Regions from separate parts of the Puerhibacterium sp. TATVAM-FAB25 genome, predicted to be linked through region 2. Evidence: predicted binding sites of a transcription regulator. Region 2 holds the regulator's gene; the other holds the start of a gene.
What was found. Region 2 encodes LexA, which represses DNA repair genes until DNA is damaged. Its sites were predicted from a motif close to TCGAACANNTGTTCGA; they were not measured.

Region 1 (15,136 bases), on a different contig from region 2:
CCTCGGCGTCGCCTCGCACAACGTCCGTGGCGACGCCGAGCTCGCCGCCCAGTACTACCGTCGGGCGCGGGCTCTGGCGCCCGATGACGCTCGGCTGCTGTACGAGGCGGACCAGCTCGAAGGACGCCGGGGCGCCGATCCGGCCGAACGGGCGGCGACCTTGCGGAGCCGCCTCGACCTCGTCGCACGGCGCGACGACCTGTCGGTCCAGCTCGCCGAGATCCTCACCGCCGTGGGCGGGGCCGACGAGGCCCTCGACGTGCTGACCGGCCGCGACTTCCAGCCCTGGGAGGGCGGCGAGGGACGGGTGCTCGCGGCCTGGGAGGACGCCTGCCTCGCCCGGGCCCGGCAGGCGCTCGACGCCGGCGACGCGGAGGCAGCGGTCGAGCACGTGACGGCATCGCTCCACCCGCCCGCGTTTCTCGGCGAGGCGCGGCACCCGCTCGCCAACACCGCCCACCTGTACCTGGTGCTCGGAGACGCGCTGGCCGCCGTCGGCGACGACGCCTCCGCCCGCGACTCCTGGGAGATCGCCGCCGGGCAGCAGGGCGACTTCCAGTCCATGCAGGTCCAGGCGTACTCCGAGCGCACCGCCGACGCCGTCGTCGCCCTGCGCCGACTGGGACGGTCGGACGAGGCCGCGCAACTGCGGGACGGGCTGGCCCGGTACGCGGACGCGCAGGCGGGAGCGCAGGCCCGGATCGACTACTTCGCCACGTCCCTGCCGACCATGCTGCTGTTCACCCAGGACGTCCAGCACGAGCACGACACCCGCGTCGCCGTCCTGCGCGCCCAGCTCGCCCGGATCGACGGCAGCGTCGCCGAGGCGACCTCGCTGGCGGCCGACGTCCTCGTCCGCGACCCCCTCAACACGCACGCCCGCGCGCTCCTGGCGCCCGCTCGGGTCCAGGGCCGTCGCCCGCGTCGGCGCTCGACGAACGGAGAACCGTGAACGACGACGTCCTGCAGGCACCACCGCGCGCCGGCCACCGGGTCCGGGTCACCACGCCGCCCGAGCCCCGCCGCGACCACCTCCCGCTCGGCGAGCCCGCCGGCAGCCCTGACCGCATCGAGGTCACGAGCCGGTGGATCGGACGTGCCGGGCGCCCGTGGTTCCCGGTCACCGGCGAGATCCACTACTCACGGATCCCGCGCGAGCGCTGGCCGGAGGTGCTGGGTCATGCCCGGGCCGGCGGCCTGGACTCGGTGGCGACCTACGTGTTCTGGCGGGCGCACGAGCCGCAGCCGGGTGACTTCCGCTGGGACGGCGACCTGGACCTGCGCGCCTTCGTCGAGCTCGCCGCGTCGCACGGGCTGGACGTGGTCGTCCGGCTGGGCCCGTGGGCGCACGGCGAGTCGCGTCTGGGCGGCTTCCCGGACTGGCTCGTCGAGCGTGGCCTGCGCACCCGCACGGACGACCCTGCCTACCTCGACCTCGTGCGGGCCTTCTACGCCCAGTCGATCGCCCAGCTGACCGGGCTCACCCACGCCGAGGGAGGGCCGGTCGTCGCCGCGCAGGTGGACAACGAGCTGTACGACCAGCCGGCACACCTCGCCACGCTGCGCCGGACCGCAGAGGACCTCGGGCTGCGCGTCCCGCTGTGGACGGCCACCGGCTGGGGCGGGGCGCAGGTCCCGCACACGCTGCTGCCCGTGTACAGCGCGTACGCCGACGGCTTCTGGGAGGACTCGCGCACGGAGTGGCCGGAGTTCGCGGCGGCCCACTTCCGGTACAGCCCGGTCCGCGACGACCTCTCCGTGGGCGCCGACCTGCGCGAGGCGCTCGACGGGATCGTCCTCGACCCGGCGTCCGTCCCGCTCGAGGACGACGCGCTGCCGTTCGCCACCTGCGAGCTGGGCGGCGGGATGCACGTCGCCTACCACCGGCGTCCCCTGGTGACCGCCGCCGACGTCGCCGCGCTCGCCCTGGCCAAGATCGGCAGCGGCTCGATCTGGCAGGGCTACTACATGTACGCCGGCGGGACCCAACGGACCGCCGCGGTGCCCGGCCAGGTCGGCGGCGAGCAGGAGTCGCACGCCACCGGCTACCCCAACGACGTCCCGGAGCTCACCTACGACTTCTGGGCCCCCGTCGGAGAGCACGGACAGGTCCGGCCCCACCACCATGCGCTGCGGCGCCAGCACCTGTGGCTGCAGGCCGAGGGCGAGCGGCTCGCGGCCATGACCACCACCGTGGGCGGCGGGAGCGAGCGGACCGACGAGCTGCGGTGGGCCGTGCGCAGCGACGGGCGTCGCGGCTACCTGTTCCTCACCACGTACCAGCCGGAGCGGCAGCCGTTGACCGCGCAGGACGGCGTGCAGGTGACCGTCGCCTTCGACGACGGCGCCGAGGTGACCGTCCCGACCGTGCCGGTCGACCTCCCTGCGGGTGTCTCGCTGGCGTGGCCGCTGCGGTACGCCCTGACCCCGGACGTCGAGCTGCGCGGCGCCACCGCCCAGGTCGTCACCCGGCTCGCGGTCGACGGCGACGAGGTCGTCGTGCTGGCGGCGACCGCAGGCGTCCCGGTGGAGCTCGTGCTGGACGGCGACGTCCCGGTCGGCGGTGCGGGGCAGGGCGAGCACCGCGACGGCGCCACGGTCGTCGAGCTCCGCACGCCGCCGGGACCGACGTGCGTCGTGGTGCTGCCGGGGGTGCGGGTGCTGGTGCTCGACGACGCGTCGGCCGACCGCCTCTACCGGCTGGAGGTCGGCGGGCGCGAGCGCCTCGTCCTGTCCGACGCCCCGCTGTACGTCGAGGACGGAGCGCTGGTCCTGCACCCGGACACCGGCCGGGCGACGGTGTCGCTGCTCCCTCCGCCGGTCGCGGTGCGCGCCTCCGAGGGGCGGGTCACCGAGGGGCGGGACGACGGCCCGTGGCGGACGTGGTCGCTGGACGTCCCGTCGGGCGGTCACCGACCGGTCCTGACCGGCGCCCGCCCCCTGGACGCGACCGCCCCGGAGCCCGTCCACGGCGGGCCGATGGACCGCCTCTCCGCGCCGACCGACTGGTCCGGCGCCGCGCACCTGCGCGTGGCGGTCCCACGGGACGCGCTCGACGGCGTCGACCGCGCCCTCCTGCGAATCACCTGGCGTGGCGACGCCGGCCGGGCGTACGTCGGGGAACGCCTGGTCAGCGACCACTTCTGGCACGGCCGTCCGTGGGACGTCGACCTCACTCCCTGGCGCGACGAGGTCGCGGCCGGTGGCCTCCGCCTCGAGCTGCTGCCGTGGAGCGCCGGCGCAGGGGTGTGGGTCGATCCCACGGTCCGCGGCCTGGACGACGGCGTCGTCGTGGACGCGGTCGACGTCGTGCGGGTCGCCCGGGTGCGCCTCGAGGTCGGGGAGCCGGGCGCATGGAGCTGAGCCCCACCCACCTGCCCGACCGGCTGGCGATCACCCTGTGGGACTTCTCCTGGTACGTCCGCACCGGTCCGGGCGAGCCGTTCGAGGATCTCGACGCCGCCTTCGCCCGCGCGGTGGAGCTGGGCTACAACGCCGTCCGCATCTGCGCGATGCCGTTCCTGCTCTTCCGGTCCGGACTGGACACCACCGCCCTGCGCCTCGGACCCATCGGCAACGGGTACGCCGGACGCGTGCGCTGGTACGACGTCCAGCAGCCCACGATGATCGACGCCCGGCAGCACCTGCTGGAGCTCTTCCGCGCAGCCGGCCGCCACGGCGTGGTCGTGATCGCCTCCTCCTGGGAGTACCAGCAGAGCCCCGCGTTCGCCGCGGACCGGGCCTGGTACGACGCTCTCGAGGCGGTCGCCCCCGACCAGCGGCTGGTCGTCCTCGGCGAGGCGCTCGCCGATCTGGTGGACCTGCTCGACGAGCACGGCCTGCGGCACACCCTGGCGTTCGTCGAGCCCCACAACGAGGTCCAGGCCGGTCACCTCACCGCGGGCCTGCCCGGTGCGGACGACCCTGTGGTGGAGCTGCGTGACCGGCTCGAGGCGGGCATCGCCGCCTTCGCCGTCCGCCACCCGGACGTGCTGTGCGGTCCCAGCTACGCCGCCGTGCCGGTGACGGCGATGCGAGGCCTGCCGCGCAACGCCGGCGTCCTGGTGTTCCACCCCTACGTGTACGGGGTGCTGGACGACCTCGTGACGGAGTTCGCGCTCCGCGGGGACCCTGCCGACTTCCCGCAGGCCCGCGCGGACGCCGAGCTGCTCAGGCCGGGCGCGCCGCGCCTGGCCGACTGGGCGCCGCCGGCGGACGAGGAGTGGAAGCGGCACGCCTCGATAGTCGGCCACGCCGAGATCTACCTGCACGACTGGTGCGACCCGGCCGCCGTCGACCGGTGGCTGTACGAGCGCTACGGCGCCCACCGCATCGCCATGGCGAACCGGCTCGAGGAGTGGATCGGCACGGCCGCCGACCATGCCCGGCGCCTGGGCGTCCCGCTCGTGTTCGGCGAGGGCTGGGTGGGGTACACCCCGCGCGACAGCCGGTTCGAGGAGGGCCCCGTGGGGGCGCAGATCTGCCGGGACGCCGTCACCCTGGCGGCCCGGGTGGGCGCCTGGGGCGCGGTCGTGTGCTCGAACGCGGCGCCCCAGCACGCCATGTGGGCCGACGAGACGCTCCAGCGCGAGTGCACCACGGTGATCACCGGCCGGACGCGGTGACGCCGACGGGCCTGACCCCTGCCGTCCCGGGCCGCTAGCGTGACGGCATGGACGCCGGTGCGCCCCTCGGTCCCGTGGTGCCCCTCGACCCCGCAGCGCTGCTCGCCGGGCCGCGCGGCCGCCGCCTGTGCCTCGCGCTCGCCCAGGCCGCCGTCCCGGAGGAGGACGGGGCGGGCACGCTGCGCGAGGCGGTGATGTGGGCCGCGTACTCCCTGGACCCCGGGCGGGGCCGGTCGGTCCGGGTCCTCACGACCGACGGGCGCAACCCCCGGGACGACGAGCTGCCCCGCCCGTCGGTGGCCGAGGTCGCCGCGCTGCTCGCCGGCGTGCCGGCCGGGACGCCGAGCCCGTCGACCTTGCACGAGGCGCTCGGGGCGGCGGTCGACACGGCCCGGTACTGGCAGGAGCCCGACGGGGAGGACGTGCTGGCCGCGACCCCCGAGGTCGTCGGAGCGCTGCGGCCCACGGCGGCGAGCGTCGTCGCCGCGCCGGGGGCGGCGTGGTGGACGGCGCCCCTGGAGCCCGGGACGCAGCGGACGGTGGCGTTCGAGGACCCCGTCGACGTCGCCGCCGTGCGCGTGCGGCGTCCCGCCCCGCAGGTCCTGGCCCGCTGGGCCGCCGACACGATCGCGGACGAGGAGCGTGCGCTCGCCGAGCGCCCGGCCGACCCGCGCGCGCCGTGGAGCGGTCACTGGTGGTCCGCCCCGCCCCACGACCTGCTGCGCACCACCCGCGAGCTCGGGGACCGCGGCGCGGCGGGCCTGTGGTTCGTCGAGGACTCGTTCGGCCCGGAGCGCGCCGAGGTCACGGCGGTGGCGGTGGACCCCGGCGCCCGCGTGCTCGAGCTCGACGGCCCGGCGGCGTGGGCCGACCTGTGCCGGCGTCACCCGCTCGAGGTCACGGCGTCGCGCCGGCACGACTGGTTCCGCGCCACCGGCCGCGACGACCTGCGCTGGGTGCTGCCCGACTGGCGGGCCGTCGCGGCGGAGGCCGACGCGGTGCACCTCACGGTCGCGGGCTACCTCACCACCGCGGGGCGCGCCGTCGAGGTGGACGACGGCGTCGCGTCGGTGCTGGCCGGCTGGGACCCGGACGCGACGTACTGGCTGACGGCCTCCGCCCGGCCGGTCGGGCCGGCACGGGCGTGGACGGACGACGACGGCGGGTGGCGCCCCGCCTGAGCGTCCTCTCACGGCGGCGCGCAGGCGTGAGAGGAAGTCGCGCCGCGACCGTAACGACGGCGAGCACGGGCGGAAACCCCGCGGCGAGAGGCTCGGGCCACGGGGCGCCACGGCGGCGCCGACCGCCGAGCCGACTCTCGCGACCCGGCCGCCTCGCCGATCATCGTAGGCGCCGTGTCGGTGGCTCGTACTAGTGTTCGAAGTGGCCGCAGGGGAGCGGCCGCGACACAGACGCAGGGGGTGCGGGCGTGACGGTGCTGGCGGGGGAGTCGACTGCGGCGCGGGCCGCCGCCCTGGCGTGGGCGCCGCTGGCCGACGACGGGACCCTCGCGTCCCGGCTGGCCGCGATCGGCGTACCGGACGTGGCGGCGGCGATGCTGGGCCGCGACCTGACCGACCCGCACACGGTGGTGGCGCCGGCGGTCGCGGAGCAGTCGACGGACGCGCGAGGCCTGATCGCGGCGCTGGTGGACGTGCGCGGTGCCGTCGCCGCGGACGAGCTGGCCGCCACGGTGGACGCGCTCGCGGCCGTGCAGGCTCTGGTCAACCGCGCCCAGGCGGTGGCCGCGCTCCTGCTCGAGCGTGCCCGTCGCCAGGCGATGCGGGCACCCGACCTCCTCGTGGACGGCGCCGACCCGCACGCGGCGCTGGCCTCGGCACCGCGGCGGCGCGAGCTGGCTCACCGGGCCGTCGTCGCGGACGTGGCCGTGGCGGTGTGCGCGAGCGAGGACCAGGTGGCCGACTGGGCCGACCGCGCGCAGGCACTGGTGGCCAAGGCGCCGCGCACCCTCGGTGCCGCTGTGACCGGCGCGGTGCCGTGGGCGAACGCGCGGGTCGTGGCCCGCGCGGTGGCGGACCTGTCGGCGGAGGCGGCCGACGAGGTGGACCGCGCGCTGGCCGGACCGGCCACCGCGACCAACGGCCGACGGCTGCGCGCGAGGGCACGCCGGGTGCGGGAGCAGGTGCACCCCACGCCGGTGGCGGTGCGGCACGAGGAGGCCACGGCGAAGCGGTACGTCGCGCTCGACCCGGGCGCCGACGGGATGGCGCACCTGCACGCCTACCTGCCCGCTCCCGCGGCGCACGCGGTGTTCGACCGACTGACCCGGACCGGGCGCGCGGCGCGCGCCGACGGCGACGGGCGGACCCTGGCGCAGCTGCGTGCCGACGCCCTCGTCGACCTGAGCCTCGACGACGGCACGCTCGACCTGGCCGCGGCACACGAGGGCACGCTCGATCCGGCCGCGGCACACGAGGGCACCCTCGATCCGGCCGCCGCGCACGAGGGCACGCCTGACCCGACCACGGCGCACGGCGACGCACCCGGACGGCCACCGGTCGGCACAGGGTCCCTCGGGCCGGGAGGCGCGCCGGCCGAGCGCCCCGAGCATCCGCCCCACGGGCCGCCTGACCACCGGTTCCACCTGGCCCGGCTGGCCCGCTCGATCCGTCCGCACGTCACCGTGACGGTGCCGGCGCTGACCCTGCTGGGTCGCGCCGAGGAGCCCGGGCTGCTGGACGGGGTCACGCCGATCGGCCCGGACGCGGCACGAGAGCTCGCCGGCCTCGCTGGGTCGTTCACCCGGCTGCTGACCGACCCCGAGCGCGGGGTGCCGCTGTCGGTGGGGCGGCGCGCCTACACGCCGCCGGCCGGGCTGCAGCGATGGGTCGCGCTGCGCGACGCCACCTGCCGGTTCCCCGGCTGCACCCGCCCCGCACACACCGCCGAGGCGGACCACACCGTCGCCTGGGCCGACGGCGGGCACACGGCCGCGGGCAACCTCGCGACCCTGTGCCGCCACCACCACCAGCTCAAGCACCAGACCCGGTGGCAGGTGCGCCAGACGACTGCCGGCACGCTGGAGTGGACGAGCCCGACCGGGCGACGCACCCGCACGCGCCCCGAGCCGCCGCCGGCGACCGTGCACACCCCGGACCAGGACCTGACCCGCCTGCCCGGCCGGCCGCCCGACGACATCGCGGGATGGCCCGGCGAGCCGCCCTTCTGAGCGCGTCCCCGGTGAGCTGTTACCGGACCGTCAGGGTCGCCGTCATGTTCGGGTGCGGGGTGCAGTGGAACGGGTAGTCCCCGCCGGAGGCGGGAGCCGTCATCTCCACCTCTTCCCCGGGGCCCACGGCGACGTCGAAGACGCCCGGCTCGTCCGACGTCACGGTGTGCGCGACCGGGTCCTCGTTGCGGACCGTCACGGTGCCGCCGGCGGTCACGCTCGTGGGGACGTCGTACGCGAAGTCGCTGATGACGATGACGGTCTCCTCGGCGCCGGGGCTGCTCGGGCTGCTCGGCTGCCCGGTGTCCGTCCCGCCCGTCTGCCCGGTGGGCGTCGCCCCGGGCTCGTCCGTCTCGGGCGACGGCGTGTCGCCCGAGCCGCCGCACGCCGCGAGCACGGCCGAGAGGAGGACCGCGAGTGCGCCGGCGGCCACGCGCCGTCGAACGGTCGAGCGAGGGGAGCGGGTGCTGTCCGACATGGTGCCGCCTCCGGCCGCAGGGAGAGCCGGCCCCATCGTCGCGCGCCCGGCGCCACGGCGTCGAGAGCGCGTCAGGACCGCGTCCAGACCGCGTCCAGACCGTGTCCGGGCGTGGCAGCCACGGCGGAGGCCGGCCGCGTGGTGGCGCGACCGGCCTCCGGTGGCGCGGCGCCGGTCAGAGACCGGCGTCGAGCACGCCCTGCTGCCACTCCCGCAGGTCGGCGATCTTGCTCACCAGCAGGTCGGTGTCGTCGCTGCGGAGGGTGGTGGCGAGCTTCTCCGCGGCCCGCAGCTGCCCGAGCGCCTTGTCCCGGTCGCCGGCCTCGACGGCCGCCTCGGCGGCGTCGAGACGGTCGGCCACCCGCGCGAGCACGGTCTGCTGGCCCTTGCCCTGGACCTGGGCGTCCTCGACGAGGGCGTCGACCTCGCGCCACGTGACGCAGTCGCCGCCGCCGCTCGTGCGGCCGGCGGTCCACTCGATGCCGCCGAGGACGTGCGTGAGGAAGGTCGCGTCCTCCCACGCGGCCTCGACGTGGCCGGCGCCCTGGTACCAGGAACGTCCGCCCTCGAAGTTCTGGCACCAGGCGATCGGGTGGTCGTCGCCCATGCTCCCGCCGCTGTAGGTCGACTCGTCGAGCGTCATGAGCACGTGGACGTCGCCGCGCGGGTTGAGCGTGTAGTTGTACCACTCGTCCCAGCGCGTCCACTCGAGCGGGACGCCCTCCATCGACGGGTGCGCCGGGCTCTCGACGCGCATCGTCGCGGTCTGCTGCTGGGGGTGGTTGGCGAACCGCGCCCCGCCACCCACGAGCCGGGTGTACCAGTCGGCCGTGTGCAGCGTGTCGGTCGCGGCGTGCAGCCCGACGAACCCGCCACCGGACCGGATGTAGCCCTGGAACGCCGCCAGCTCGGCATCGTCGAGCAGGCGGGGCACGGCAGGGTTCAGGCTGTTGGTGTTGTCCACGGGCGAGACGAAGACGATCGTGGCGTACTGCGCCAGGTCCTCGCTGCTCGTGAACGGCGTCGACGCCAGGGTCAGGTCGGGCTGGCCGGGGGAGCCGGGGCCCCACCAGCCGGAGCTGGTGTTCGCCGGGTCCCACACGTCGACCGTGAAGCCGTGCTCGGCGCCCAGGTCGATCAGCGCGTGAGTGGTCTCGTCGATGTGCGAGTGCCGGAAGCCGAGCGTCTCGCCGACGACGAGGACGCGGTAGTCGTCCTCGTCGCCGGCGGAGGCCGGCGCGGCGCCCACGGCCGTGGCGGCCAGGGTGGTGGCGGCAGCGGTGGCCGCGAGGGCGGCCGCGCGGCGGGGCAGGGTGTGCTTCAGGTGGGCCATGTCGCTCCTTTGCGAGGTGGCGCTTTTTGTCAGCCCGTTCAACTTATGCGGGCCGGTGCACCCGGTCAACGGTCCGGGACGCCCCTCCCGGGCGCTCAGGCCCGCAGCACCACCACGCCCGGCCCGCGCAGCGTCACCGCGCCGTCACCGTCCTCGACGGCGTCCGGGTCCCAGGCGAGCACCACGTCGCCCGCCCCGGCGCGCGGCACGCGGGCGCCGTCGTCGGCCCACACGGCCACGACGTCGAGGTCGCCGCGCGACATCACGAGCCACCCGTCGCCGGTGCGCACCTCGGTCCGCGTGCGGTCGCCGGAGGCGATCTGCGGCTCGGTGTGCCGCAGCCGGACCAGGTCGGTGTACCAGCCCAGCAGCCGGGAGTGCGGGCCGTCGGGGCCGTCGTCGGGCTCGGACCAGTCCAGCCGGGACGCCTCGAACGTCGAGCGCGCCTGGGGGTCGGGCACCTCCACGTCGTGCCCGTACAGCTCGGCCCAGCCGTGCGTGCCGAACTCCTCGGCCCGGCCCTTGCGGACGGCCTCGCCGAGCTCCGGCTCCTGGTGGTCGGTGAAGTACTGGAACGGGGTGGTGGCGCCCCACTCCTGGCCCATGAACAGCATCGGGGTGCCGGGCCCGAGCAGCACGACGGCGGCCGAGACGGCCTGCCGCGCGGGGTCGAGCACGCGCGAGGGCCGGTCGCCGAGCGCCCGGTTGCCCACCTGGTCGTGGTCCTGGTCGAAGACGACGAACCGGCGCCCGTCGACCTCGTCCGGCACCGGCGCGCCCCACTCGGTGCCGCGGAACGTGGACATCTCGCCGTCGTGCACGAACGCGTGCCGCAGCGCCTTGGCCAGCGTCTCCGGCGCCCCGAAGTCGACGTAGTAGCCCTGCCGCTCCCCGGTGAGCAGCGCGTGCAGGGCGTGGTGGAAGTCGTCGGCCCACTGCGCCGTCATGCCGCGCCCGGGCCGCCCCTCGAGGTCGCGCCCGGTGGGGGTGACCATCGCCGCGTCGTTGAGGTCCGACTCGGCGATCAGCGACAGCGGCCGGCCGACCTGCGCGGACAGCTCGGCGACGGCGTCGGACAGCTCGGCCAGCAGGTGCCGCGGCGAGTCGTCGACGAGCGCGTGCACGGCGTCGAGCCGCAGCGCGTCGACGTGGAAGTCCCGCAGCCACCGCAGCGCGTTCTCGACGACGAAGGCGCGCACCTCGGCCGCGTCGTCGCCGTCGAGGTTCACCGCGGCGCCCCACGGCGTGTGGTGCCGCTCGGTGAAGTACGGGCCGAACTCGCCGAGGTAGTTGCCCGACGGGCCCAGGTGGTTGTAGACGACGTCGAGGCACACGGCCAGCCCGCGCGCGTGCGCCGCGTCCACGAACCGCTGCAGCGCCTCGGGCCCGCCGTAGGCCTCGTGCACCGCCCACAGCGCCACCCCGTCGTACCCCCACCCGCGCTCGCCCGGGAACGCGGCCACCGGCATGAGCTCGACCATGTCCACGCCGAGCCGCACCAGGTGGTCGAGCCGCCCGACGGCGGCGTCGAGCGTGCCCTCGGGCGTGAAGGTGCCGACGTGCAGCTCGTAGACGACGGCGCCGAGCACGTCGCGCCCGGCCCAGCTCCCGTCGGTCCAGCCGAAAGCCGCCGCGTCGTACGTGCGCGACGGGCCGTGGACGCCGTCGGGCTGCCACGGGCTGCGCGGGTCGGGGATGCCGGGGCCGCCGTCGAGCGAGAACAGGTAGTCGGTCCCGGGCGCCAGCGGCGCGGCAGAGCGCCACCAGCCGCCCGCCTCGCCGACCATCGGCGTGCGCGCCTCCTGGGCGCCGGCCGGCGTCGTCTCGACGAGCTCCACCGCCGCGGCGCGCGGCGCCCAGACCCGCACCGGCGCCGGGGTCCCGGCGGTCGCCGGGGTCTCAGCAGTGGCGGTCATCGGTTCTCCTCCTCGTCAGCAGCTCCCTCGACGTCGCCCGCGGCGGCGCGCTCGAGCAGCGCCACGGGCCAGGGGCCCAGCAGGTCGCCCAGCCGCACCGCGCCGCCGGGGTGGTCGGCGCCGGTGAGCACCGACCGCCAGGTCGCGCCGCCGGGCAGGTCCGGCAGCACCACCGACGCGTCCGGCAGGTCGCGGGCGGCGGGCGCCTCGGTGCCCAGCCGCGTCGCCACGGTCACGGCGCGCGGCCCCTCGCCGTCCCCGCGCACGAACGCGACGGCGTGCCCGGTCGTCGTCGGCAGCGGCTCGTAGCTCGCGTCCGGGCCGACGAACGCCGCGGGGTGGCGCCGGCGCAGGCGCAGCGCGGCGGCGGTCAGCGCGAGCTTCTCCTCGGCCAGGTCGGCCGGCGCGTGGCCGCCGTCGAGGCGGGCGAGCAGCGCGGCGAGGCGGTCGAAGTCCACGGGGCGCCGGTTGTCCGGGTCCACGAGCGACGTGCCCGTGACCTCGCTGCCCTGGTAGACGTCGGCCACGCCGGGCACGGTGAGCTGCAGCGCCTTGGTCGCCAGCACGCTGCGGCGCGCCGTCGGCGTCGTGCGCTCCACCCACGCGGTGAACGCCTCGACGACGGCGGGGTGTTCGAGCAGCGCGGTCGCGTAGGCGGTCATCGCCTCCTCGCGCGCGGTGTCGGGCGCGGTCCAGGTGGTCCAGGACTTCTGTTCGCGCGCCGCCTTGAGCAGGTAGTCGGTGAGCCGGTCGGCCTCGATGGGCCCGGCCGCCGTCCAGGTGCCGGCCAGCGTCTGCCACAGCCGGTTCTCGGCGGCGCCGTCGAGGTCGGCCGGGCGCAGGTCCGCGGTCGCCTCGCGCAGCCGGAGGACCAGCGCGGCCCAGTCGTGCGCGGCCGTGCTGAGCACCCCGATGCGGGCGCGCACGTCCTCGCTGCGCTTGGTGTCGTGCGTCGTGCCGGCGGTCATCGTCGCCGGCCAGACGGACTCGGTGCGGCGGGCGAAGGCGTGCAGCTCGTCCGGGTCGATGCCCACCCGGGCGGGGTCGCCGCCGACCTCCGTGAGGCTGGTCAGCTGCGTCCAGCGGTAGAACGCCGTGTCCTCCACGCCCTTGGCCATCACCGCGCCGCACACCTGCTGGAAGCGCACCACGAGCTCGGCGCGGCGGTCCTCGCCGCGGCGGCCGGCGCTGCCGACCTCCCGGTCCAGCAGCAGGTCCACGACCAGGTCGAGCGTGTCGTGCCGGTCGGGCTGCAGCTGCTCGCGGGCGACGTCGGCGGCCTCGCGCAGCACCTTCTCCTGCGCCGGCGGCACGGGCTCGCCCGGCACCACGTAGGCCCGGTAGCGGGGCAGGGCGACGACGAGCTCGACGACGCAGTCGCGCAGCGCGCGGAACGTGTGGTCGCGCAGGCGCACGTCCTGCGCGCAGATCTCGGCCAGCAGGGTGGTGACGCGGTCCACCTCCGCGTACAGCGACGTGGCCACCACCTGGCGCTTGGCGGCCTCGACCACCTCGGGCAGGGTCGTCGTCTCGCCGGTGAGCTCCGTCTGCAGCCGCGTGAGGTCGGCCGCGCCGGCGGGGTCCACCTGCAGCGCGTGCAGCCGCCACGCGACGTCGTACCCCGTCGTTCCGGCCACCGGCCAGTCGTGCGGCAGGTCCTCGTCGGCCTCGAGGATCTTCTCGGCGACGATCCACGCGCCGTCGGTCGCCTCGTGCAGGCGCTTGAGGTAGCCGCGCGGGTCGGCCAGCCCGTCCGGGTGGTCGATCCGGAAGCCGTCGACCACCCCGTCGCGGTACAGCTCCAGCAGCAGCGCGTGCGTGGCGTCGAAGACCTCCGGGTCCTCGACGCGGATCGCGGCGAGCGTGCCGACGTCGAAGAACCGCCGGTAGTTGAGCTCCTCGTCCGCCACCCGCCAGTAGGCGAGCCGGTAGTGCTGCCGGCCCACCAGCTCGGCCAGCGGCAGGTGCTCGGTCTCCGGGCGCACCGGGAAGGCGTGGTCGTAGTAGCGCAGCACGGGCTGCTCGCCCTCGTCCTCGTGGCCGGGCACGACCATCCGCTCCACGGTGAGCTCGCCGGACGCGAGCACGTCGCCGATGCGCGAGCCGAGCACCGGCATGAGCAGCGCCTCGCCGCCGTCGACCTCCACGTCGAACCAGCCGGCGTACGGCGAGTCCGGGCCGTGCCGCAGCACCGACCACAGCGCGCGGTTGTGCCACGCGGGCGTGGGCACCGCCATGTGGTTGGGCACGACGTCGACGACCACGCCCATGCCGCGCTCGTGGGCCGCAGCGGCGAGCCGCTCGAGGCCCTCGCGCCCGCCCATGACGTCGCTGATGCGCGCGTGGTCCACGACGTCGTACCCGTGCGTGGAGCCGGGCGCCGCCTGCAGCACCGGCGACAGGTACAGGTCGGTGACGCCGAGCGCGTCGAGGTAGGGCAGCGCGTCGCGCGCGGCGTCGAACGACAGGTCGGGGCCGAGCTGGAGCCGGTAGGTGCTGACGGGGGTTCGCCGGCCGGGCCGTGGCAGGTGGGGATGCACGGCCACACCGTGCCACGAGGCGCGGGACCACGCACCGGGATGGCACGTCCGGCGGTGGTGCGGTCGTCGGTACGGCCGTCCCTAGGATCGGGGCGTGAACCCCTTCACCCTTCCCGGCGGCGCCGTGCTGCGCCCCGCCGCCCCCGGCGACGAGCCCGGCATCCTCGCGTGCATCCACGCCCTGGCCGAGTACGAGCGCGAGCCCGACGCCGTCGCGACGACGCCCGAGGACCTCACCCGCGCCCTGTTCGGCCCGCACCCGGCCGCCTTCGCCCATGTCGTCGAGCGCGACGGCGAGATCGCCGGCATCGCGGTGTGGTTCCTGTCCTTCTCCACCTGGACCGGCACCCACGGCATCTGGCTCGAGGACCTCTTCGTCCACCCCGAGCACCGCGGGCACGGCTACGGCGTCGCGCTGCTGCGCGCGCTGGCCCGGGTCTGCGTCGAGCGCGGCTACCGGCGCCTGGAGTGGACGGTGCTCGACTGGAACGAGCCCTCCATCCGGCTCTACCAGGCCGTCGGCGGGCGGCCCCAGGACGACTGGACCACGTACCGGCTCGCCGGCGACGCGCTCGAGGACCTGGCCGCCGGTCGGCGAAAGGAGTGAAGATCGCCCGCGTGCTCCGGGAAAACGTGTGCCACACTCCTGATCAGCGACCCGTCGCCCCGAGCACGCGGCAGTCCGCCTGCCGCTGACCCGGGAGGCGGGGCGCGCTGCCGGACCTCCCGCGCAGGGGGCTGGACGTCCGGCCGCGCCGCCCCCGCACGGTCGTCAGCGGAGAGGCCGCCGCCGGCGGCCTCTCCTGCTTCCACCACCAGTGGTGCCGCCACCTGCCCGTGCCGGCGGCGCCCGATCCCGATAGGTTGCGCTCGACCGGCCCGGGAGGTCCGCATGCGCATCGGCGTACCGCGGGAGCACCACGCGGGGGAGCGGCTCGTGGCCGCCACGCCCGCCACCGTCCCGCGGCTGCGGCGCCTGGGGTACGACGTCGTCGTCGAGGCCGGCGCCGGCAGCGAGGCCACGTTCCCGGACGCCGCGTACGCCGAGGCGGGC
Region 2 (15,136 bases):
GGGCGGCGGGCTGCGCCCTCGCCCGCCGGTGGGACGCCGAGCGGCCCGGCTCGCGCCAGCTCGGCGTGGACGTCGACGCCCGCCTGCTCGAGCTGGTCCGGCAGTGGTTCGACCTGCCGCGCTCCCCGCGGCTGCGCCTGCGCGCCGACGACGCGGGGCACGCCGTGCGCACCCTCGCCGACGCCTCCTACGACGTCGTCGTGCGGGACGTGTTCGCCGGCGACAGCACGCCGGCCCACCTCGTCGGCCCCCGCTTCGCCCGCGACGTCGCCCGCGTGCTGCGGCCCGGCGGCCTCTACCTCGCGAACTGCGTCGACCGCCCGCCGCTGGTCACCGTCCGCCGCGAGCTCGCGACGCTCGCCGCGGCGTTCGCCGGGCCCGCGGGGCGCGAGGACGCCGACGCCGTCGCGGCCGGGCGCCTCGCCGCCGTCACCGAGCCGGCGATCTTCAAGGGCCGCCGCTACGGCAACGTGGTCCTCGCGGCCGTGCGGCCCGGCGGCGAGGACGTGCCCGCGCCCGACCTCACCGCCCCGGTGCTCGCCCGCGCGCTGCGCAGCCTGCCCGTGCCGGCCCAGGTGCTCGCCGGCGACGAGCTGGCCCGGTTCGTGCGCGGGTTCACGCCGTTCGAGGACGACGACGCCGAGCAGGAGGCCGGGCTCGCGGGCTGAGGCGCGGGCCGCGGACGCAGCGAGGGCCGCGACCCCGTGGTCGCGGCCCTCGCCGTGGTCGGGCGGCCCGTCAGAGCGGGACGACCTGCTCCGCCTGCGGGCCCTTCGGCCCCTGCGTGATCTCGAACTCGACCCGCTGGGCCTCCTCGAGCGTGCGGTGTCCCTGCGTCTGGATCGCGGAGTAGTGCACGAAGACGTCGGCACCGCCGTCGTCCTGCGCGATGAAGCCCCCTCGCGGGTCGCGCGGGCCGTGCCCGCGCGGGCTCAGCCCTCGCCGTCCTGCTGCGCGAGGAACCGCTCGAACTCGGCGCCGAGCTCCTCGGCCGTCGGCAGGGGCGCCGCCTCCGCCAGCAGGGACTGGCGGCCCAGCGAGCGGGCGAAGCGGTCGTACTGCTCCTCGAGCGCCGTCACGACCGCCCGCACCTCGGGCGACTCCTCGAGCTGCTTCTCGACCTCGAGCGTCGCGTCGGCCGCCGCGGCGGCCATACGCCCGGTGGCGAGGTCGAGGCCCGTCGCGCGCTCCACGTGCTGCAGCGCGGCGACCGCGGCCGGCGTGTACCGGGACTGCGCCAGGTAGTGCGGCACGTGGACGACGTAGCCGAGCGCGTCGTGGCCCGCCTGACCCAGCCGGTACTCGAGCAGCGCCGCCATCGAGCCCGGCACCTTCACCGTGCCGAAGAACGAGGTGTAGTCCTCGGTCAGCCCGTCGCGGGTGGCGTGCGCCGTCAGCGTCAGGGGCCGCGTGTGCGGCACGCCCATGGGGATGCCGTGGAAGCCGACGGTCAGCGACACGCCGAACCGCTCGACCAGTCCCTTGACGGCCGCCACGACCCGCTCCCACTGCAGGTCCGGCTCGGCGCCGTGCAGCAGCAGGAAGCCGGTGCCCTCGGCGTCCCGGACGTGGTCGAGCGCCAGGAACGGCTCCTCGTAGTCGGTCCAGCGGTCGGCGTCGAAGGTCATCACGGCACGCTTGGAGCGGTAGTCGAGCAGCTGGTCGACGTCGAACGTCGCCAGCCGGGTCGTCTCCAGCTCGTCCACGAGGTGCGCCGCGGCGATCTCGCCGGTCGCGCCGGCGTCGACGAACCCGCGCAGGGCGTGCAGCATCACCGGCCCCGAGGCGCGCCCCGAGGCCGCCTGACCGGTCGACAGCCCGGTGCGGGCGTCGAGGGCCGCCACTGCCGCCTCGTCCACCTGCACGATGCTCTGCGGGTCCAGCACGTCCACTCCCTCCGTCGACGAGCGGCGCCGTGCCGCCCTGACTCACGTTCACAACCCCGGGCGGCCGGAGAACCTTCCCGGCGCCCGCTGGGCGGGACGGCTGACCGCGCCCCGCCGCGTCCGCCATAATGGTCGGCCGACCGACGCGACGGTCGCACGAGCGTGGGGAGGACACGTGGCGGGCAGGCACGACGAGCTGGCGCACGAGCAGGACGTCGTCGACACGCTCTACGGCCGGCTGGACGAGCTGCGCCGGCGGGCACGACGCCGCCTGGGCGACGTGCGCCGCGCGGGGCCGTCGGGGTCGCCGCAGAACCGGTCCGAGCGCGACGCGTTCGCCACGCTCTACGAGGACCGCGCCGCCCAGCTCGACGCCGTCGAGGACCGGCTGGCGTTCGGCCGCCTCGACCTCGAGGACGGCGCGGCGCGGTACGTGGGGCGCATCGGGCTGGCCGACGACGAGCAGCGGTCGCTGCTCACGGACTGGCGCGCCCCCGCCGCCGAGGCGTTCTACCGGGCCACCGCGCTCGAGCCCGCCGGCGTCCGGCGCCGCCGGCACCTGGTGACCGCCGGCCGGCGGGTGGTCGGCCTCGAGGACGAGCTGCTCGACCTCGACCACGTCGACCCCGAGAACGCGGCGTCGTTGTCCGGCGAGGGCGCGCTGCTCGCGGCGCTCGCCACCCGCCGCACCGGGCGGATGGGCGACATCGTCGCCACCATCCAGGCCGAGCAGGACCGCATCATCCGCTCCGGGCTCACCGGCGCGCTGGTCGTCCAGGGCGGCCCGGGCACGGGCAAGACGGCGGTCGCGCTGCACCGCGCCGCCTACCTGCTGTACGCGCACCGCCGCGTGCTGGAGCGCTCCGGCGTGCTGCTCGTGGGCCCGTCCCGGTCGTTCCTGCGCTACATCGACCAGGTGCTGCCCTCCCTCGGCGAGACCGGCGTCGTGTCCACCACGGTCGCCGAGATCCTGCCCGGGATCCGTGCCACGGCGGTCGACGACGGCGCCGTCGCCGAGATCAAGGGCCGGCTGCTGTGGGCGGACGCGATCCGGCGCGCCGTGCGGGCGCGCGAGCGCATCCCGGCGCGCGACGTGCGCTTCCGCCTCGACGGGCGCGACCTGACCGTCCGGCGGCGCGACGTGCGCGAGGCCATCTCCCGCGCCCGCCGCACGCACAAGCCGCACAACGAGGCCCGCGCGGCCTTCGTGCGCGACATGCTGTCGCGCCTCGCCGACCAGTACGCCCGCGTCGACGGCGGCGAGCTGACCCCCGAGGACCGCGCGGTGGTGCTCGAGGACCTGCGCTCCCACCGGGACGTGCGCGTGGCCCTGAACCTGGCGTGGTTCCCCATCACCCCCGAGAAGCTCGTGGCGGACCTCTTCGCCAAGCCGCACCGGCTCGCCGAGGCCGCCCCGGAGCTCACGGAGGCCGAGCGCGCCCTGCTGCGCCGCGACCCCGGCGCGCCGTGGACCGAGTCCGACGTGCCGCTGCTCGACGAGGCCGCCGAGCTGCTCGGCGAGGACGACACCCTCGTGAAGGCCGAGGCGCGGGCCCGCGCGGCCGAGCGCGCCGCCGAGCTCGAGTACGCGCGGTCGGTGCTCGAGTCGACCGGCGCGGGCGGCGGGCTCGTCGACGCCGAGACCCTGGCCGCGCGGTTCGAGTCGGGCGGGCCGGTGCTCACCACCGCCGAGCGGGCCGCCGCGGACCGGTCGTGGACCTACGGCCACGTCGTGGTCGACGAGGCGCAGGAGCTGTCGCTCATGGCCTGGCGCATGCTGGTGCGCCGGGTGCCGACGCGCTCGATGACGATCGTGGGCGACGTCGCGCAGACCTCCTCGGCCGCCGGGGCCCGGTCGTGGTCGGCCGCGCTGACGCCCGTGCTGCGCGACGGCTGGCGCCTGGAGGAGCTGACCGTCAGCTACCGCACGCCGGCGGAGGTGGCCGACACCGCCCAGCGCGTCGCCAAGGCGGCCGGGCTGCCCGTGTCGCCGCTGACGGCCGCGCGCGAGCTGCCGGACGCCCTGGTCGCCGTGCCGGTCGGCGCCAGGGCCGGCGACGGCGACGGCGACGACGACGCCGTGGTGGCCGCCGTCGTGGCGCAGGTGGCGGGCCTCGCCCGTCAGTTCGTCGGGACGGACGGCGCCGGGCGCGTCGCCGTCGTGGCGGCCGACCGCCGCGCCGGGGCCCTGCGCGACGCCGTCGTGCGTGCCCTGCCCGGCGCGCTCGGCGAGGCCGAGGCCGCCCGCCTGGCCGCGCAGCGGCCCGAGGACGCCCAGGTCCCCGTGCTGACGCCGCGCGAGACGAAGGGCTTGGAGTTCGACGCCGTGGTGCTGGTCGAGCCGGCGGAGGTGGCCGAGGGCCCGGGCGGCTGGTCCGACCTGTACGTCGCCATGACCCGGCCCACCCAGCGCCTGGCGGTGGTCCACGCCCGCCCGCTGCCGGACGGCTTCGCGGGCTGAGACGGGTTTGTCGCCGCAGGTGCCCAGGGCGCACCATGAGGGCGTGCTGCGTGCCCTTCTCCTCGAGAACGTCCACCCTGTCGCCACCGAGATCCTGCGCGCCTCGGGCTTCGAGGTCGAGACCCGACCCGGAGCCCTCGACGAGGCCGAGCTGATCGAGGCGCTCGACGGCGTCCACGTGCTCGGCATCCGCTCCAAGACCATGGTGACCCGCAAGGTCCTGGAGAGCTCTCCGCACCTGCTCGCGGTGGGCACGTTCTCGATCGGCACCAACCAGATCGACCTGGCCGCGGCGTCCTCGTACGGCGTCGGCGTGTTCAACGCGCCCTACTCGAACACCCGGTCGGTCGTGGAGCTCGCGCTCGCCGAGGTCATCGCGCTGACCCGCCGGCTCACCGTCCGCGACAAGGCGCTGCACGACGGCGTCTGGGACAAGACGGCGGAGGGCGCGCACGAGGTGCGCGGGCGCACGCTCGGCATCATCGGCTACGGCAACATCGGCTCCCAGCTGTCCGTGCTCGCCGAGAACCTCGGCATGCGCGTGCTGTTCTACGACGTCTCGGAGAAGCTGGCGCTCGGCAACGCCCAGCGCGTCGCCACGCTCGACGAGCTGCTGGAGCGGTCGGACGCCGTGACGATCCACGTGGACGGGCGCGCCGGGAACGCCGGCCTGTTCGGCGCCGAGGAGTTCGCCCGCATGAAGCCGGGCGCCGTGTTCCTCAACCTCTCGCGCGGCTTCGTCGTCGACGTCGAGGCGCTGCGGGAGAACATCCTGGCCGGCCACCTCGGCGGCGCCGCCGTCGACGTCTTCCCCAGCGAGCCCAAGAAGCGCGGCGACAGCTTCGACTCCGAGCTGCGCGGCCTGCCGAACGTCATCCTCACGCCGCACGTCGGCGGCTCCACCGAGGAGGCGCAGGAGGCCATCGGCGAGTTCGTCGCCGGCAAGCTGCGCGACTACCTGCAGACCGGCTCCACCATGCTCAGCGTGAACCTGCCGAACCTGCAGCTCGGCCGCACCGGCGTGGGGCGCATCGCGCACCTGCACCGCAACGTCCCCGGCGTCCTCGCCGCCGTCAACCAGGTGTTCGCCGAGCACGGCGCCAACATCGAGGGCCAGATGCTCGCCACGCGGGGCGAGATCGGCTACGTGGTCACCGACATCGCCGACGTCACCGAGCGCGGCGCGTCCGTCAAGCTCCAGGCGATGGAGAGCACGATCCGCCTGCGCGTCCTCGACGAGCTGCCGCGCGACGAGTACGGCCCGGGACCCGCCGCGGGCCTCTGACGCCCCCGGCGGCCGCCCCACCGGGGCGTCCCGCCGCACCGTCCGCGGAGCACGCCCGCAGCACGGAGCCCGGCCGGGTGCACCCGGCCGGGCTCTGGTGCCTCGGGGGGAGGCGTCGCGCGTGGTCGCCCCGTCCCGGGGAGCAGCGGGCCGTCGCGGCCCGGCCGCCTCAGCCGCGGGCGTCGGCGTGGAGCTCGCCGGCGGCGTCGCCCGCCCCGCCCTGGGTGCCCGCGGCGCCCGCGTCCGGGCCGCCGTCCTGGGCCCGCTCGCGCTCGGCGCGCTCGGCGCGCAGGGACGTGATGGCGCTCTCGAAGTCCTCCAGCGACTCGAACGCCTGGTAGACGCTCGCGAACCGCAGGTACGCGACCTCGTCGAGCTCGCGCAGCGGCCCGAGGATCGCGAGGCCGATCTCGTAGGCGTCGATCTCCGCGCTGCCCGCCTGGCGGAGCGTCTCCTCGACCTTCTGGGCCAGCAGCGCGAGGTCGTCCTCGCTCACCGGCCGGCCCTGGCACGCCTTGCGGACGCCGGAGACGATCTTGTCCCGGCTGAACGGCTCCGTGGCGCCGGAGCGCTTGACGACCGACAGGCTGGCGCTCTCGATGGTGGTGAAGCGCCGCCCACAGCTGGGGCACTGGCGGCGGCGGCGGATCGACGCGCCGTCGTCGGCCGTGCGCGAGTCGACCACGCGCGAGTCGGGGTGGCGGCAGAACGGGCAGTGCATCCCGGCAGACTACCGGAGCGCCGCCCGCGGAACCGGGAGGTTCCGGCCGCCCGAGCGGGCCGGCCGCGCACGGTCACCCGTGCTCGGCCGCAGGACAGGACGGCCTCGGCCCGCGGGCGTCAGGCGACGGGCACCAGGATGGTCTGCCCGACCTGCAGCGCGGCGCTGCCCAGCTCGTTGAGCTCGCGCAGGTCCGCCACGACGTCGCGCACGTCCTCGCGCGGCCCGGCGATCTCCTGCGCGAAGTCCCACAGGGTCTCCCCCGGCGCCACGGTGTGCACGCGGACCTCGACGGGCTCGCCCGGGCTGCTCGCCATCGCCTGCGCCCCGAGGCTCACCAGCGGGGCGCAGACCAGCGCCGCGAGGAACGCGGTGACGACGCGCCCGCGCCCCGTGAGGCGCAGCCCGCCCAGGCCGAGCAGACCGTGCGGGGCCGAGGACGACCGCGCGACGGCGGGCGCGGGACGGGCGGCGGGAGCGGCGAGCGTGGCGGCCACGGTGACCTCCGGGTGTCGTGGTGAGCGGACAAGGAAAGTGCTGGTCATCGAGTTGCGCTCGAACGGGCGTTCGTTCGAACAGCCGTTCGTTCGAACGCCTGTAGCATCGCACGAGCCACCGACATTGTCGAGACTCGCGTCGAACACGTGTTTGATCCGGCGCCCGCGCTGCCCTAGAGTGGGCGTACGACCAGCACGAACGGTCGGGTCAGCACGAGCGCGTCGCCGGGGCCGGAGGCTCCGCCGGCGACGGCGCGGCCACGCGGGCCGGCCACGACGACGGGAGAGGTCATGACGGGTCGCACGACCGGCACGGGCGGCGACGCCGCCTCCGCCATCGCGACGGTGAGCGAGCTGCCGGCAGCGGGCACGGCCGACCGCCTCACGCCGCGCCAGCGCCGCGTCCTCGAGACGATCCGCACGTCGGTCGAGACGCGCGGCTACCCCCCGACCATGCGCGAGATCGGCGAGGCCGTCGGCCTGGCCAGCCCGTCGTCGGTCAAGCACCAGCTCACGTCGCTCGAGCGCAAGGGCTACCTGCGGCGCGACCCGAACCGGCCCCGTGCCATCGAGGTCGTCGACCCGCTCGACCAGCCGCAGGACGGCGGCGAGGCGGGCACGGGCACCGCGGCGCCCACGCCGCTGGTGGCCCAGCTGCCGGGCGCCGACGACGAGCTCGTCGCCGCGCCGTCGTACGTCCCGGTCGTCGGCCGGATCGCCGCCGGCGGCCCGATCCTCGCCGAGCAGCTCGTCGAGGACGTCTTCCCGCTCCCCCGCCAGCTCGTGGGCGACGGCGAGCTGTTCCTGCTCAAGGTCCAGGGCGACTCGATGGTCGACGCGGCGATCTGCGACGGGGACTGGGTGGTCGTGCGCCGCCAGCCCGTCGCGGAGAACGGCGAGGTCGTCGCGGCGATGCTCGACGGCGAGGCCACGGTCAAGACCTTCAAGCGCGAGCGCGGGCACCTGTGGCTGCTGCCGCAGAACCCGGCCTACGCCCCGATCCCCGGTGACGAGGCGCAGGTGCTGGGCCGCGTCGTGGCGGTGCTCCGCAGCCTCTGACGGCGCGGCGGGCGGTGGCCGGCGGCAGAGGCCCGGCCGGGAGCCGGACCGCGGGTCAGAGGCCGAGCCGCCGCTGCACCGCCCGCATGCTGTCGGCGGACGCCCGCAGGCCGGCGACCTCGGCGTCCGACAGCGGCACGTCGAGCACCTGGGCGACGCCGCGCCGGCCGACCACCGCGGGCAGGGAGAGGCACACGTCCTCGATGCCGTGGTACCCGTCGAGCCGCGAGGAGACCGTCAGCACGCGCTGCTCGTCCTTGAGGACGGCCTCGATGATCCGCGTGGCGGCCAGCCCGACGGCGTAGTTCGTCGCCCCCTTGCCGGCGATGATCCGGTAGGCCGACTGCACGACGTCCTCGGCGATCCGGTCCCGGGCCGCGGCGTCGAGCGGCGCGCGCCCCGGCAGCGGCTGCCAGTCGAGCAGCGGCACGCCGCCGACCGTGGCGGAGCTCCACAGGGCGATCTCCGAGTCGCCGTGCTCACCCGCGACGTACGCGTGCACGTTGCCCACCGCCACGCCGCAGTGCGCCGCCAGCGCCGCGCGCAGCCGCGAGGAGTCCAGCACGGTGCCGGAGCCGAACACGCGCCCGGCGGGCAGGTCCAGGATCCGCTGGGCGGCGTAGGTGACGACGTCGACGGGGTTGGTGACCATGATGTAGACCGCGTCCGGCGCCACGTCGACCAGCCCGGGCAGGATGCCGCGGACGAGGCCGACCGTGGCCTCCGCCAGGTCGGTGCGGGTCTGCCCCGGTTTCTGCCGGGCCCCGGCGGTCACGACCACCACGTCGGCGCCCCGGCACACCTCGACGTCGTCGGAGCCGTCGATCTGCGCGGGCGGGATGAACATCGCCCCGTGCCGCAGGTCGAGCACCTCGGCCTCGACCTTCTGCCGGTTGACGTCGAGCAGGGCCACGGAGCGCGCGGTGCCGCGCATGAGCGCCGCGTACGCGAGGGTGGAGCCCACCGCGCCGGCGCCCACGACGGCGAGCTTGGTAGCGCTGCGGCCGGGGACGGTGCCGGGCGCGATGTCGTCGGGCAGGGTCACGGTGTCCTCCTCGGAGCGGGTCCGGCGTCGCCGCCCCCAGGCTAGGTGTCGAGCCTGCTCAGCGCAGCGCGGACCACCGCCGGGTCGGAGGTCGGCCAGAAGCTCGGCATGGAGCGCGCGAGGAAGGTCCCGTACCGTGCGGTGGCCAGGCGCGGGTCGAGCACCGCCACCACGCCCCGGTCCTCGGCGCTGCGCACGAGGCGCCCGGCGCCCTGCGCCAGCAGCAGCGCGGCGTGCGTCGCGGCCACCTGCATGAACCCGTTGCCGCCCGCCTGCTCCACGGCGCGCGCCCGCGCGGAGCGCACCGGGTCGTCGGGCCGCGGGAACGGGATGCGGTCGATCAGCACGAGCTGGCAGCTGGGGCCCGGCACGTCCACGCCCTGCCACAGGGAGAGCGTGCCGAACAGGCACGTGCGCGGGTCCTCCGCGAACCGCCGCACGAGGCTGGGCAGCTGGTCGTCGCCCTGCACGAGCACGGGCACGTCGAGGCGCTCGCGCATCGCCTCCGCGGCGGCGACGGCGGCGCGCCGGGACGAGAAGAGGCCCAGCGTGCGCCCGCCGGCCGCCTCGATCAGCCCGGCGATCTCGTCGAGCTGCGCGTCGGTCGTGGGCTCGCGCCCCGGGGCCGGCAGGTGGCGCGCGACGTACAGGATGCCCTGGCGCGCGTAGTCGAACGGGCTGCCGACGTCGACCCCGGCCCAGTCACCCTTCGCGTCGTCGCCCGTCGCGCGCCCGAGGCCGAGGGACCCGGCGACGGCGTCGAACCGGCCGCCCAGGGCGAGCGTGGCGGAGGTGAAGACGCCGGTCGCCTCGCCGAGCAGGGCGGTGCGGATGAGGCCCGCGACGCCGAGGGGCGCGGCGTGCAGCCGCGAGACGCCGTCGCCCCACGGCGAGCTCTCGTCGGGCCGCGAGCACCACAGCACGTCGGCGCTGGTGTCCTCGGCGGCCATGCGCTCGGCCACCTCGAACAGCTGCAGCACCGCCGACTGGGCCATCTTGTGCCCGGGGTCGGGCTGGGCCTGGGCCTGCGCGCCGCCCTCCGGCTTGAGGCGGCTGAGCAGCTCGCGCGCCGCGTCGCGCACGGCGCCGACGGCGGTGCGCAGGTCGTCCGGCAGGCCCTGCGGGAACCGCTCCGCCGGCACGGTGGCGAGCAGCGAGCCGAGCGTCTGGGCGGCCGCGTCGAGCGCCGACGTCTCCGTGCCGCCGTGCCGGCGGGCCAGCCGCGCGGCGTGCTCGACGCTCGTGAGGGACAGGTCGACGGTGGCCGCCGCCGTCACGCGGTCGGCGAGCTCGTGCGCCTCGTCCACCACGACGACGTCGTGCTCCGGCAGCACGTTGGGGTTGCCGGACACGGCGATGCCGAGCATCGCGTGGTTGGTGACGACGACGTCGGCCTCGCGGGCCGCCGCGCGCGCCCGCTCCGGGAAGCACTGCTCGAGCAGCGGGCAGCGCTGGCCCAGGCACTCCAGCGAGGTCACGGACACCTGCCGCCAGGCCCGGTCCGGCACGCCGGGCACGAGGTCGTCCCGGTCGCCCGACTCCGTCTCCTGGGCCCAGGCGTGCAGGCGGCGCACCTGGTCGGCCAGCGTGGCGGGCGCGTCCCCGCGCCCGGGGCCGGCGGACGACGCCGCGGGGTGCTCGGCGGCGCCCGCGGCCTCGCCCGGCAGGTCGAACAGCACCGACTCCTCGACGGGATAGCCGCCGCCCACCTTGTGCAGGCACAGGTAGTTGTGCCAGCCCTTGAGCAGGGCCACCTTCGGGGGGCGCGGCAGCTGCGGCGCGACCGCCTCCGCGACGAGCGGCAGGTCGCGCGTGATCACCTGGCGCTGGAGCGCCAGGGTGGCCGTGGACACCACGACGCGCTCGCCCTCGACCACGGCGTGCCGCACCGCGGGCACGAGGTACCCGAGCGACTTGCCGGTGCCCGTCCCGGCCTGCACGAGCAGGTGCCGGCCGGAGGCGATCGACCGCTCCACCTCCAGCGCCATCCGGTGCTGGCCGTCGCGCCGGCCGCCGCCCAGGCGGCCGACGGCGAGGTCGAGCAGCGCCTCGACGTCGGGCACCGCCGCGCCCTCGGCCGGTGCGTCCTCGACCTCGGCCCCGCGCGCGCTCGTGCTCACCGGTCGATCCTACGGTGGCGGTCCGACCCCGCCGGCGGCCCTGTGGACGCCGCGGGCGCCGCGCCCGCTCCGCCGCCGGGCCCGGGACGCACGACGGCCCCGCACCCGGCGAGAGCCGGGCACGGGGCCGTGCGAGCGGTCGGCGGCAGCGCGCCCGCAGGTCCGCGGCGCGCGCCGCCGGGTCAGGATGCCGCGACCGCGACGCGCCGCAGCTCCGCAGCGAGCCCCTCGTCGACCCGGCCACGCAGCAGCGTGCCGGCGGCGAGGTGCTCCTCGTGGTCGATCTCACCCGCCTGGTGCACCCGGTGCACCAGGTCGCCGCGCGAGTACGGCACCACGACGTCGATCTCGACGTCGGGCCGCGGCAGGGCGTCGGCGATCAGCGCGCGCAGCTCCGCCATGCCCTCGCCGGTGTGGGCCGAGACGACCACGGTGTGCTTCTCGCGGCGCTGGATGCGCCCGATCACCTCGGGGTCGGCGACGTCGGCCTTGTTGAGCACGACGACCTCGGGCACGTCGTGCACGCCGGGGATCTCGGACAGCACCTCGCGCACCGCCGCGATCTGCCCCTCGGGGTCCGGGTGCGCGGCGTCGACCACGTGCAGCAGCAGGTCGGCCTCGCCGACCTCCTCGAGCGTGGAGCGGAACGCCTCGACGAGCTGGTGCGGCAGGTGCCGGACGAACCCGACGGTGTCGGCCAGCGTGTAGACGCGCCCGTCCTCGGTGCGGGCCCGGCGCACGGTCGGGTCCAGCGTGGCGAACAGGGCGTTCTCCACGAGCACGCCCGCGTCCGTCAGGGCGTTGAGCAGCGACGACTTTCCGGCGTTCGTGTACCCGGCGATCGCCACGGACGGGACGGCGTTGCGGTGGCGCTCGAGGCGCTTGGTCTCGCGGGCCGGCTTCATGGCCGCGATCTCGCGGCGCAGCTTCGCCATGCGGTTGCGGATGCGGCGGCGGTCCAGCTCGATCTTCGTCTCGCCGGGGCCGCGCGAGCCCATGCCGGCGCCCGCGCCGCCCACCTGGCCACCGGCCTGGCGGGACATCGACTCGCCCCAGCCGCGCAGGCGCGGCAGGAGGTACTCGAGCTGCGCCAGCTCCACCTGCGCCTTGCCCTCACGCGACTTGGCGTGCTGGGCGAAGATGTCGAGGATCAGCGCGGTCCGGTCGATGACCTTGACCTTGACGATGTCCTCCAGCGCGCGGCGCTGGGAGGGGGCCAGCTCGGCGTCGGCCACGACGGTGTCCGCGCCCTCGGCGGCGACGACGTCGGCCAGCTCGGCCGCCTTGCCGGAGCCGAGGTAGGTGCTGGGATCCGGCTTCTGGCGCCGCTGCAGCACGCCGTCGAGCACCTGGGAGCCGGCCGTCTCGGCGAGGGCCGCGAGCTCGCGCAGCGAGACCTCGGCCTCGGCCGCCTCGCGCTCGCCGCCGGAGTACACGCCGACGAGGACGACGCGCTCGAGGCGCAGCTGGCGGTACTCGACCTCGGTGACGTCCTGGAGCTCGGTCGAGAGCCCGCCGACGCGCCGCAGCGCGGTGCGCTCCTCGAGGTCGAGCTGCTCGCCGTCGTGCTCGGTGTGGACGGTGCCGCCCTCGGCGCGCGCGGTCCCCGCCCGGGCGAGGACCCGTGCCACGACGTCGTTCGCGATCGCCTGGGCGTCCGGGGCGGCGGCGCGGGTGTCGGGCTGCTCCGCCGTCGGAGCCTGGGGGTCCTGCGGGGTGTGGGTCAAGAATGTGCCTCTCGATCGGTTGGCGCCGCTTCGGTGGGCGCCTTCGGTACAACGCGTGGTGCACCCCCAGGATTCCACGCCGGGCCGCCCGAGGCCCGGGAATTCGAGGCCGGTGGTTCTGGGCCGCACGTAGGATCGCGCCGTGAACCACCCGGACGTCCCCGAGCCCGCCGACCACTACTTCACCGCACGGCCCGCCTCCGCCGAGGAGCGGCGCACCGTGGCGGTGCGGCTGGCCGGGCGGGACGTGGAGGTCGAGGTCGCCTCGGGCGTGTTCTCCCCCGGGCGCGTCGACCTGGGCACGCAGGTGCTGCTGCGCGAGACGCCCCCGCCGCCGGCCACGGGCCACCTGCTCGACCTCGGCTGCGGCTGGGGGCCGCTCGCGCTGACGATGGCGCTCGAGGCGCCGGGCGCCACCGTGTGGGCGGTCGACGTCAACGAGCGGGCGCTGGACCTGGTGCGGCGCAACGCCGCGCGGCTGGGCCTGGAGAACGTGCGTGCCTGCCTGCCCGACGACGTCCCGGCGGACGTCACGGTCGCCGCGCTCTGGTCGAACCCGCCCATCCGCGTGGGCAAGGACGTGCTGCACGGCATGCTGCGCACCTGGCTGGCCCGGCTCGCGCCCGTGGCGCCGGGCGACCCGGCGGGCGGCGCGTGGCTCGTGGTGCAGCGCAACCTCGGTGCCGACTCCCTGGCGCGCTGGGTCGACGCGGAGCTCGGCGCCCCGCTGGGCGTCGCCGTCGAGCGGGCCGCGAGCGCCAAGGGCTACCGGGTCCTGCGCATCACCCGCTGACCGCGGGGCGCCGCTCCGCCCTGCCGCCCCGCGGAGGGCCTGCGACGGCGCCGCGGCGACCCTGCCGGAGCGGTCAGCCGAGCGCGACCTCGCCGGTGAAGACCAGCTCGGCCGGCCCGGCCAGCTCCACGTGCCCGTCGGGCAGGGCCCGCACCCGCAGCAGGCCGCCGGGCACCTCCACGAACCAGGTGTCCACGGCCGGGGCGCCGCCGGCGGCGGCCCAGGTGCGCACGGCGAGGGCCGCGGCGCACGCGCCCGTGCCGCACGAGCGGGTCTCCCCCACGCCGCGCTCGTGCACGCGCATCCGGGCGCGGCCCACGACGTCGCCCGCGGCGGTGCGCTCCTCGCCGAGCGGCACGACCAGCTCGACGTTGGTGCCGCGCGGCGGCACCGGCGCCACGTCGGGCGCCTGCGTCAGGTCGAGCTGCTCGAGCTCGGCGACCTCGGCGATCGCGACGACCGTGTGCGGGTTGCCGAGGTCGACCGACAGCGCCGGCCGCGGGGCGTCCCAGCCGCGCACGGCGACGGCGGCGTCGGCGCCCGTGGTGGCGGTCTCCGGGCCGCCGGGCAGGGACCACGGGCCCATGTCGACGGCGTACCAGGCCCCGGAACCGTCCGGGGCGCTGACCTTGCGCACCCGCTTGACGCCGGCGCGCGTGCCGAGGGCGAAGCCGTCGCCGTCGGCGAGGTCGGCCAGCCCGAGCGACTCGGCGAAGGCAGCGAACACCCGCACCCCGTTGCCGCACATCTCGGCGACCGAGCCGTCGGCGTTGCGGTAGTCCATGAACCAGATCGCCCGCGGCTCCTCGGCGAGCACCTCGTCGGCGACCGCTTCCCCCGCGCGGGCGATCGCCGCCGTGGGCGCGAGGCGGATGACGCCGTCGCCGCCGACGCCGCCGCGGCGGTCCGCCAGGCGGCGCACCTGCTCGGGGGTCAGCTCGAGGTCGCCGCGCGTGTCCGCGAGGAGGACGAAGTCGTTGTGGGTGCCGTGCCCCTTGGTGAAGCGCAGCGTGCCGACGGTCGTGGTGGCCGAGGTCATGACCCCAGACTACGGCGCACGGGCTCCGCCGCAGGTGGGGCGAGGTCACCGGCGTCCGCCGCCGCCACGACCGCGAGCGCGTCGGCGAGCAGGGTCGGCGACGCGGCGTCGAGCCACCGCACCCGCGGGTCGCGCCCGAACCATCCCATCTGCTTGCGCGCCAGCCGGCGGGTGTTGGCCACCACGGCCGCCCGCGCCTCGTCCTCGCTCGCCTCACCGCGCAGGGCCGCGAGCACCTCGGCGTAGCCGACGGCGCGCGCCGCCGTCGTGCCGAGCCCCGGCCCGGTGCCGCCCTGCTCGGGGCTCGCCAGGGCGCGCACCTCGGCCACCAGGCCCGCGTCCCACATGCGCTCCACCCGGTGCGCGACCCGCGCGTCCAGCGTGGCGCGGTCGCAGTCGAGGCCGATCTGCACGGCGGGCCGCACGTACTCCTGGCGCGGCAGGTTGGCGGTGTACGGCCGGCCGGTGAGCGCGATGACCTCCAGCGCCCGCACGATCCGTCG

Region 1: a site for LexA is predicted at 5,992-6,007, ahead of U5M74_RS03940 (DUF222 domain-containing protein). Genes of this name have one in related genera too.

What each region holds. Positions count from the first base shown of each region.
Region 1 is NZ_JAXUAK010000002.1:354,636-369,771, reverse strand. Features, by position in the region: gene U5M74_RS03960 (DUF5107 domain-containing protein) at 1-952, shown strand, start outside; gene U5M74_RS03955 (beta-galactosidase) at 949-3,363, shown strand; gene U5M74_RS03950 (cellulase-like family protein) at 3,354-4,625, shown strand; gene U5M74_RS03945 (hypothetical protein) at 4,673-5,806, shown strand; gene U5M74_RS03940 (DUF222 domain-containing protein) at 6,055-7,815, shown strand; gene U5M74_RS03935 (cupredoxin domain-containing protein) at 7,835-8,248, opposite strand; gene U5M74_RS03930 (ThuA domain-containing protein) at 8,469-9,626, opposite strand; gene treZ (malto-oligosyltrehalose trehalohydrolase) at 9,722-11,542, opposite strand; gene treY (malto-oligosyltrehalose synthase) at 11,539-14,082, opposite strand; gene U5M74_RS03915 (GNAT family N-acetyltransferase) at 14,177-14,689, shown strand; gene U5M74_RS03910 (Re/Si-specific NAD(P)(+) transhydrogenase subunit alpha) at 14,975-15,136, shown strand, end outside.
Region 2 is NZ_JAXUAK010000006.1:100,009-115,144, reverse strand. Features, by position in the region: gene U5M74_RS08065 (spermidine synthase) at 1-668, shown strand, start outside; gene U5M74_RS08060 (cold shock domain-containing protein) at 739-936, opposite strand; gene U5M74_RS08055 (proteasome assembly chaperone family protein) at 933-1,886, opposite strand; gene U5M74_RS08050 (HelD family protein) at 2,062-4,347, shown strand; gene serA (phosphoglycerate dehydrogenase) at 4,391-5,632, shown strand; gene nrdR (transcriptional regulator NrdR) at 5,802-6,353, opposite strand; gene U5M74_RS08035 (LysM peptidoglycan-binding domain-containing protein) at 6,473-6,898, opposite strand; gene lexA (transcriptional repressor LexA) at 7,142-7,909, shown strand; gene U5M74_RS08025 (L-lactate dehydrogenase) at 7,965-8,954, opposite strand; gene U5M74_RS08020 (ATP-dependent DNA helicase) at 8,996-11,074, opposite strand; gene hflX (GTPase HflX) at 11,257-12,801, opposite strand; gene U5M74_RS08010 (class I SAM-dependent methyltransferase) at 12,944-13,594, shown strand; gene dapF (diaminopimelate epimerase) at 13,668-14,633, opposite strand; gene miaA (tRNA (adenosine(37)-N6)-dimethylallyltransferase MiaA) at 14,630-15,136, opposite strand, start outside.